Regions from separate parts of the Vibrio kasasachensis genome, predicted to be linked through region 1. Evidence: predicted binding sites of a transcription regulator. Region 1 holds the regulator's gene; each other region holds the start of a gene.
What was found. Region 1 encodes MetJ, which represses methionine synthesis genes. Its sites were predicted from a motif close to TTAGACNTNTANANGTCTAA; they were not measured.
Positions count from the first base shown of each region.

Region 2: the regulator MetJ is predicted to act here: its motif matches at 1,770-1,789, upstream of metA (homoserine O-succinyltransferase MetA).
Region 3: the regulator MetJ is predicted to act here: its motif matches at 1,580-1,599, upstream of metH (methionine synthase).

Region 1 is NZ_JAKJTB010000014.1:106,849-110,121, forward strand. It holds gene L4C38_RS12370 (malic enzyme-like NAD(P)-binding protein) at 177-1,451, shown strand; gene metJ (met regulon transcriptional regulator MetJ) at 1,583-1,900, opposite strand; gene L4C38_RS12380 (O-succinylhomoserine (thiol)-lyase) at 2,122-3,273, shown strand, end outside.
Region 2 is NZ_JAKJTB010000012.1:44,827-48,099, reverse strand. It holds gene L4C38_RS09055 (AAA family ATPase) at 1-919, opposite strand, end outside; gene L4C38_RS09050 (ATP-binding protein) at 1,304-1,681, opposite strand; gene metA (homoserine O-succinyltransferase MetA) at 1,814-2,755, shown strand; gene pilW (type IV pilus biogenesis/stability protein PilW) at 2,887-3,273, shown strand, end outside.
Region 3 is NZ_JAKJTB010000010.1:427,156-430,428, forward strand. It holds gene metH (methionine synthase) at 1-1,530, opposite strand, end outside; gene L4C38_RS06825 (cation:proton antiporter) at 1,702-2,985, shown strand; gene L4C38_RS06830 (DedA family protein) at 3,073-3,273, opposite strand, start outside.

The DNA of each region.
Region 1 (3,273 bases):
CCTTTTTTATTACCCGTTTTTTGGGGAACCTTTACCAAAATGCGAGCAAACTGGTCTTATCAGCGATTAATATATCTATAATAACAATATCAATCGCAATCTTACCTATGCAGCTTGATTTGCTTCCACTAAAATAACTTCCGCTTAACAATTAACAACAATGAGAAACATCCCTTATGTCAGATGACCATACACAAGAATTGACCGCCGAAGAACTGTTTCGTCAGCAAGCTCTGGATTACCACGCCCTTCCTATCGCAGGAAAAATTTCTATCGAGCTAACAAAACCAGCAGAAACAGCCAAAGACCTTGCTCTAGCCTATAGCCCAGGTGTTGCGGAGCCAGTGCGAGAAATCGCACAAAATCCTGACAATGTTTATAAGTACACCTCAAAAGGCAATATGGTCGCGGTTATTTCTAACGGTACCGCTATTCTTGGTTTGGGTAATTTAGGTCCTCTGGCATCAAAACCTGTCATGGAAGGTAAGTCACTGCTGTTCAAACGCTTCGCAGGGCTTGATTCAATTGATATCGAAGTAAAGCACCGCACAATTGAAGAGTTTGTTGATACGGTAGCGAATATCGCAGATACCTTTGGTGGTATTAACCTTGAAGATATCAAAGCACCAGACTGTTTTGAGATTGAAAAACAGCTGATTGAACGTTGCGATGTACCCGTGTTTCATGATGACCAGCATGGCACCGCAATTGTCACGGCAGCAGGCATGCTCAATGCCATTGAACTGCAAGGTAAGAAGCTAGAAGAGGCCACTATCGTGTGCCTTGGCGCTGGAGCGGCGGCAGTAGCATGTATGGAATTGCTGATCAAATGTGGCGCAATGCGTGAGAAAATTTACATGCTTGATCGCAAAGGGGTTATTCATACTCGACGCGATGATCTTAATGAATATAAAAAGCTATTCGCCAACAATACCGACAAGCGCACACTCGAAGATGTGATTGAAGGCGCGGATATTTTCTTAGGTGTATCTGGACCTAACTTGATGCCACAACAGGCATTGACGCTAATGGCAGATAAGCCGATTGTCTTTGCTTGCTCTAACCCTGATCCTGAAATAAAACCTGAGTTGGCTCATCAAGTCCGTGATGACCTCATTATGGGTACAGGTCGCAGCGACTACCCTAACCAAGTCAATAACGTGCTTTGTTTTCCGTTTATTTTCCGCGGGGCGTTGGATGTGCGCGCCAGTGAGATTAATGACGAGATGAAACTGGCTGCGGTTGAAGCCATCCGCCAATTAGCAAAAGAGCCAGTACCGGCTGAAGTGCTCGTTGCCGCTGGGGCTGACAAGCTTGAATTTGGTCACGAATACATTATTCCTAAACCAATGGACCCTCGCCTACTGCCTAGAGTAGCAAAGGCAGTCGCGCAAGCAGCTGTTGATTCTGGTGTGGCACGAATCGAGATGCCTGAGAATTATATGGCATAGAGTTATACGACTTAATTCTCACGCCAATACATTTCAATTCCTAAGTATTAGCAGATCAAAAAACCGCAGACTCAAATATCTGCGGTTTTTTGTTTTCTGCTGGATTGGTGCTAGGCTCCAGCTTCTAACAATTAATCATCAAACGCTTCAAATTCAATGCCCATATCGGTCATCAACTGCTTCGCTTCTGTTGGAATATCATCAGGACGATCTTTACGTAAATCTTCATCCGTCGGCAGTGGTTGCCCTGTATAAGCATGTAAAAATGCTTCGCACAGTAACTCACTATTAGTTGCATGGCGTAAGTTATTAATCTGACGGCGTGTACGTTCATCAGTTAATACCTTTAATACTTTCAATGGAATTGAAACTGTAATCTTCTTTACTTGTTCGCTCTTCTTTCCATGTTCAGCATATGGGCTAATGTAATCGCCATTCCAGTCTGCCATTGCGCACCTTCGTTATTGTTAGTCATTAATTTATGCAAAGTGTAATTTTAGCGGCTTTTAAGGCTACAAGCAAAGACATATAGACGTCTGGATGTGTTGACGTCTTAAGTTAACAGCAGTAAAGTAGCGTGAATGGATTGTGAATGTATTGTATCAACAAGTATTGTGTAGATATAACGCATTCAAACTGACAAGTCACTATTGTTCGGAAGGAAACACTTATGAGCACCCGCAAGCCTGCTACTATCGCGGTCCGCACTGGCATCGAGTCGGATACCCAGCACCATGCTGTGGTTCCACCTATTTATCTTTCGACCAACTATGGTTTCCCAGCTTTTGGTGATGTCCCAAAATACGATTATACCCGATCAGGCAACCCAAATCGTGGCTTGTTGGAACAAACACTGTATGAGCTCGAAGGTGGAAAAGGGGCGATCATTACCAACTGTGGAACCTCCGCCCTCAACTTGTGGGTAACCACCTTTCTGGGACCTGATGATTTAATTGTCGCGCCGCATGACTGCTATGGCGGTACCTACCGTCTATTTAACACTCGTGCGCAGAAAGGAGATTTTAAGGTATTGTTTGTTGATCAATCTGATCCACAAGCCCTTACAGAGGCGTTGGCGCAAAAGCCCAAACTAGTACTAATTGAAACCCCATCTAACCCATTGGTACGCGTGGTAGATATCGAACACGTTTGCCAGCAAGCGCATCAAGTCGAAGCATTAGTGGCAGTCGACAATACCTTTTTGACACCCGTGTTCCAAAAGCCGCTAGAACTTGGCGCTGATTTTGTTATTCACTCCACGACAAAGTTTATTAACGGTCACTCTGATGTGATTGGCGGCGTGGTGATCACTAAAACCGAACAACACGCTGAAGAATTGGCATGGTGGGGCAATTGCATTGGTGCTACCGGCACACCGTTTGATAGTTATATGACTCTGCGCGGCTTACGAACTCTTGGAGCGCGAATGAGAGTACATGAAGAAAGTTCAGTCGACATTCTCGAGTATCTCAAATCCCACGCCTGCGTGGGCACAATTTACCATCCAAGCTTACCTCAACATCCTGGTCATGGCATCGCCACCAAACAGCAATCCGGCTTTGGTTCTATGCTGAGTTTTGAGTTTGCTGGCAATTTTGAACAACTAAAAAGCTTTGTTGGCGCACTTGAGTTATTTTCTTTGGCTGAATCTTTGGGTGGTGTTGAAAGTTTGATTTGCCACCCTGCATCCATGACGCATCGAGCAATGGGTGAAGCCGCTCTAGAAGAAGCGGGAATATCACAGCAATTACTGCGTCTATCCATCGGTTTGGAAGATGTACAAGACCTAATTTCCGATCTTGAGCAAGCCTTTAAATTGGCA
Region 2 (3,273 bases), on a different contig from region 1:
GTTTTTTGTATGACTCAAGTAAAGGGGCAATATAACTACGCTGCTTAATTAAACTGTTTCTGATTTGTTCTGGCGATTTGGCCATGTCGTTAACCAGCTCGTCCTGCAATGGTTTTATAGATTCAATTTCTTCCTTAGTTGCGCAGTGCAATTCAATATCAGCTTCATTTGTTAACTGTGAAATTTGATTAAGGAATAATGCAGCTTTACTTTGTGAATTTAACGATGGAATAGCAACAAAACCGTTCCCACCCATTACATCTTCACTTATTCTATTTTTTATGCTTTCCACAACCTTTGTAAGCTCTGTGATTAAGTTCAAACCTACGGGTTTATAACCTAAAGCATCTTCATTGGATAAATAGTGGTGTGCTGAAGATGTATCGAATACACGAATAGACTTGGCAGCATTATTATTTGATGCCCCGTTACTCCAAGTTAATTCTGTCGGTGTTTTATCAATTTCGAGTGTGAGTAAAGCTTGAGGAGGTTTAGGTGAAGAAGTGAAAACATTACCTGCAATAGGTTTCAATGCTCCCCGAGTCAAACACGCGTTTTTCAAAATGGACGTATAGCTAGACTTACCGGCCCCGTTGTCACCATATACGATAGTTAGTCCATCTTTTCTAAATTCTAATGTTTGACCTTCAGCTAACGCAGCAACACCTTCAACTCGAGACAAGCTGATCAGTCGCACCGAGTTTTCTTCCGTCATGTAGCCCGATATATCAATCGGTAACAATAACTGTTCATGGTTTGGATGTTTCGGTTCTAAGCCCTCAACACTCTTCGCAAAATTAAAAATAAAATCGATATGGTGTTGGTTTAGCTCTCCTTCTTCAAGAGCAATCTTTAGTGCTAGATTCCACCATACGGGCTTATCCTTGGACCACTCTACTATTGATTCTACAGCATTCATCTTCGTTTACCTTAACATGCCAAATAAGAGCCTAGTATGATAGAGCCCAGTTGCATTTGAGGATATAAAGAATTGGTTTATCGTCTAACAACATGCGTAAAATCAACAAGCAATTGAATTATTATTAACACTTATTATCTTCACGAATAGTTCCTTTGATAACCTACAGAGCTCAGACGTAAAAAGCCGAACCATCTTGATAAAGGTTCGGCTTCTTTCTCCTTGGTATGACCATATAAAGGAGGACTGGCTAATTGCAGTGGCTAAGTAAATTTGACCACTTGATTGGAGGTTTGCAATACCTGTAGTTATCCGTTAGACGCTAATTTAGGAAAGCAACTGGCATGGAAATGTCCAAAAGTGAGTCACACTCTCCTGCGTTACCTACTTCCACTCTTGCCAACGGTTGCGCATCCTATCTATAACGCTTTGCTCAACGCCGTGAATATTGCCAAACTCCCCTTTGCACTCCACGATTTCAAACTGGGCTCCTAGCCTCTTCGCCAGTTCAAAATACGGCTTAATTTCCCAACGGCGTACAAAGGTATTCGACACAACGACATCTTCGCCTTTACGCAGCGCGGTTTCCGTTTGTTTTTGGCACCAACGATGCGCACTCTCCAATTGGTTAGCGTCAAAGCAGTATTCGCCCGCCGAATTAACGAAATACATATCGGCTTCAAAATGATGCGCAGAATAGCGCCTTGCTAACGTGCTTTTCCCCGAGCCGGGTAAGCCTCTAATCAGTGTCAGTTTTGCCATGGAAAGGATGATTAACAATCAGTCTAAATGGATGATTAAAGATTATACTTAAAATTGCTGTCGACATCTCAAATTGATTGATGTAAGTTTGGATGTATAGACGTCCAAATAATACGCTTTAGGGAGAAAGCCGTGCCGATTAAGATACCCGATCAACTACCCGCTTCTGATGTGTTGCGCGAAGAGAATATCTTCGTCATGCCAGAAACGCGTGCTGCGACTCAAAATATTCGCCCGCTGAAAGTGTTGATCCTCAATCTTATGCCGATGAAAATTGAAACGGAAACTCAGTTTTTACGTCTGCTATCTAACAGCCCGCTTCAGGTTGATATTGAGCTGTTACGCATAGACAATCGACCAAGCAAGAACACGCCCACTCAGCACCTAGATACCTTTTATCGCCAATTTGAAATGGTAAAAGAACGTAACTTTGATGGCATGATCATCACTGGCGCACCGCTAGGCTTAGTACAATTTGAAGATGTGATTTACTGGGAGCATCTACAAAGCATTATGAACTGGGCAAAAGAGCATGTTACATCAACGCTCTACGTGTGTTGGGCTGCGCAAGCGGGTCTCAAACTGTTATATGATTTGCCAAAGCGCACTCGAAAAGAAAAGCTTTCTGGTGTGTATAAACATCAAACACAGAATAATTACCATCCTATTTTACGCGGGTTCGATGATGAGTTTTTAGCACCACACTCCCGCTACGCTGACTTTTCATCTGATTATCTAGAGCAACATACTGATTTGGATATTTTGGCGACTTCTGATATCGCCGGTGTTTACTTGGCATCAACCAAAGACAAACGTAACGTGTTCGTCACCGGACACCCTGAATATGATGCCAATACATTGCACACTGAGTACGTTCGTGACTTAGGTGAAGGAATGGAACCGGTTATCCCAGTCAATTATTACCCAGACAACAACCCAGAGAACCCGCCACGGGCAAGTTGGCGTAGTCACGGGCACCTACTCTTCTCCAATTGGCTCAACTATTGTGTTTACCAACAAACGCCGTTCGATTTAGAACACTTTAGTGAAGCCAATTTCACTAAAGATGATTAAACTCTCAAGGTCATGTTAAGTGACCTTTTTTTTCATCTATTGCTGCCAGCTTCCTCGCATTCGTTCCAAGCCACATTCTATGTCGCTCGTGAGAAACATATACTCTCTAGCGAGAATAAAAGGAAGGTGTGATGAAAACACGGATACTAGCCATTTATCTGACTCTTTTTCTACCTGCTTGTGTAACCGTGGATGTCGGTAACAAACCGGTAATTGAAAGCCATTCCGAACAGAAAGCCGAGTCACGAATTGCCTTAGGTGTTGGGTATTTACAGCAAGGGAACATGATTAAAGCGCAAGAAAACCTGCAAAAAGCTTATCAATACGCACCTAACTTCTATCGTTCACAAATCGCCTTGGCACATTACTACGAACAAGTAGACGAAAACAGTAAAGCTGAAAACTTGTACCGAACCGCGTTAGCTCAGCACCCTAACAATGGCAATGTCCTCAATAATTACGGTACTTTCTTGTGTAAGCAGAAGCAGTACCAAAAAGCAGATAAACTCTTCAATCAA
Region 3 (3,273 bases), on a different contig from region 1:
AACCAAAATATTATAGGCGTTGGTACATATTTCAATTTTCCGCTCTCGCGTGTCAGCTTGCCCTACTTCATCAAAAGCCATCACGATAACAGCCGCGCCATAGCGACGAATTAACTTGGCTTGCTGTACAAATTTTTCTTTGCCTTCCTTCAACGATATTGAGTTAACAATTCCCTTGCCTTGAATACATTTAAGACCCGCTTCAATAACTTCCCATTTAGAAGAGTCAACCATCACCGGTACTTTAGATATTTCAGGCTCTGACGCACATAAATTTAAGAATCGAACCATGCAAGCTTCAGCATCGAGCATGCCTTCATCCATATTGATATCGATAATCTGAGCGCCACTCTCTACCTGTTGCTGGGCAACACTTAATGCTTCATCGTACAGTTCTTCTTTAATTAATCGTTTGAAACGAGCAGATCCCGTTACGTTGGTTCGCTCACCAACATTAACGAAGAGAGATTCTTTTGCTATCGTTAGCGGCTCTAATCCGGATAAACGACAAGCAACAGGAATCTTTGGCAATGGGCGAGGTTTAACTCCTTCGACTACTTGCGCCATTTGACGGATGTGTTCTGGTGTTGTACCACAACATCCACCAATCAAATTGAGAAAGCCACTTTCCGCCCATTCTTTTACATGTTCTGCCATATCTTCAGGAGAAAGATCATACTCTCCAAAGGCATTAGGTAAGCCTGCATTAGGATGTGCTGACACATTGCATTCTGAAATACGAGAAAGCTCATTAACGTATTCACGCAGTTCGTCAGGACCAAGGGCGCAGTTTAAGCCAAACGAAATAGGTTTAACGTGGCGAAGAGAGTTATAAAATGCTTCCGTTGTTTGCCCAGAAAGCGTTCGTCCAGATGCGTCAGTTATCGTGCCGGAGATCATCACTGGTAATTCGAGATCGAGCTCTTCAAATACACTATCAACAGCAAAGGCACACGCCTTGGCATTGAGAGTATCAAAAATTGTCTCAATTAGGATAAGGTCTGATCCACCTTTAATCAGTGCTCGAGTTGACTCAGAATAAGCTTTAACTAGCTCATCAAATGATACGTTTCGATAACCAGGATCGTTTACATCAGGAGAGATAGAGCAAGTACGGTTTGTTGGACCAAGTACCCCTGCGACATAACGAGGTTTCTCCGGATTTTTAGCTGTCCATTCATCCGCAGCTTCGCGGGCTAATTTAGCCGCCACAAAGTTAATCTCATCACTTAGACTTTCCATGTCATAGTCAGCCATGGCGATAGTGGTAGAGTTAAACGTATTGGTTTCGAGGATATCGGCACCGGCTTCTAAATAAGCAATATGAATATCTTTAATCAACTTTGGCTGGGTTAGAACTAACAGATCGTTGTTCCCTTTAAGATCACAATGCCAGCTAGCGAATCGCTCACCACGATAATCTTGTTCTTCGAGTTTGTAGTCTTGAATCATGGTGCCCATGCCACCATCGATCAGCATAATACGTTGCTTAAGCTGTGCTACTATCTGTTGTCTTAACATGCTTCCCACAATACAGCCTCATTCCTTTAGTTGTTCCTTCCATCCTATCACAGAAACAAAAGGAGTCTAGACGTCCAAAACCACCAAGATCATGACGTAAGTCCACAGAAATAGTGTTTGCCATTTTTTGTGCTTAAGCACAGACTATTTAGTAATACTTTGTTACACAAGAGTCGCATCATGTCCGTCTACTACACTCTTTGTTTTTTATCCGCCGCAGCAATGCTCATTGCTTTTGTAAACAGCAAGATAGGAAAAATGCAAACGACCATCGCAATTACCGGCGGGTCAATGATGCTGTCGCTTCTTATCTTGATTGCGGGTCAAAATGATTGGTTCGAGTTAACGGCGATCGCTTCGGATACAATTGCCAGCATTAACTTCGAAGATTTTCTGTTGAAAGGAATACTTGGATTTTTGCTTTTCGCAGGCGGATTGGGCATTAAACTTCCCAACTTGAAAGATCAAAGGTGGGAAATAACCGTCTTGGCACTAGGGGCAACACTATTCTCGACCTTTTTTATCGGTTTTGTCCTTTATGGATTTTGCCAACTAGTCGATATCCACTTTGAATTAGTTTACTGCCTACTTTTTGGCGCTTTAATCTCTCCGACAGACCCCATCGCCGTCCTAGCCATTGTGAAAAAACTTAACGCGCCCAAGCGCATCTCAACACAAATTGAAGGTGAATCGCTATTTAATGACGGATTTGGCTTAGTTATTTTCGTCACCATCTACACCATTGCATTTGGTACAGAAGCTCCAACAGTCAGCAGCGTCACTTTGTTATTTATACAAGAAGCGATTGGCGGTATCGCCTATGGCTTAGTGCTAGGTTTAGTGTTCCATTATCTTATCAGCGCTACTGATGACCACTCAATGGAACTTCTGTTAACTATTGGCATTCCTACCGCTGGCTATGCTTTTGCAGACTATCTTCATGTCTCCGGACCATTAGCTATGGTTGTTTCAGGCATAATGATCGGTAATTGGACTCGCTACATTGGTTTCTCTAAAGAAAGTGAGGACCATTTAGATAATTTCTGGGAGTTAGTCGATGAATTTTTGAATGGCTTATTATTCTTGTTGATCGGCATGTCGATGTTGTTATTTAAATTCCATCAAGAAGATTTTATTTTAATGGCTTTTGCGATTCCATTAGTGCTTACCGCTCGCTATCTCAGTGTCTTCTGCTCTTATATTGGATTCAAACGTTACCGTAGCTATAACCCTTGGTCAATAAGAATTCTTACATGGGGTGGTCTACGCGGTGGATTGGCTTTAGCAATGGCACTATCGATTCCTGCGGGGATTTGGGTTATTCCGGATAAACTGATCGACGTGAAAGAGATCATCCTTGTGATGACCTATTCAGTTGTTGTGTTCTCCATCCTTATCCAAGGCTCAACTATCACTCCAATTATAGAAAAAGCGAAGCGCGCAGAGATAGATCGGAATCAATAATAGAAAGGCAGCCGAACGGCTGCCTTTTCGATCTGAAGAGTTCAATTAGCTTTTGAATCATGGTAATCAAAAAACTCTATCAAGCGATCAATGATCAATTTTATCTGCCATTGCTTTTAATTTCTTTGCCTGCTGCTCTTGCCATGCTTTACGTACTTGAACCGAACCAAAACCTAAAAGAGCCGTAGCAAGAGTAATGATAGGAGCCGCCATTAAACCCATAGTAACCACTTTACTAATATGCTCAGGTAACATCGGAAGCAACATACCTAAAGAGCAAAGTAAAAG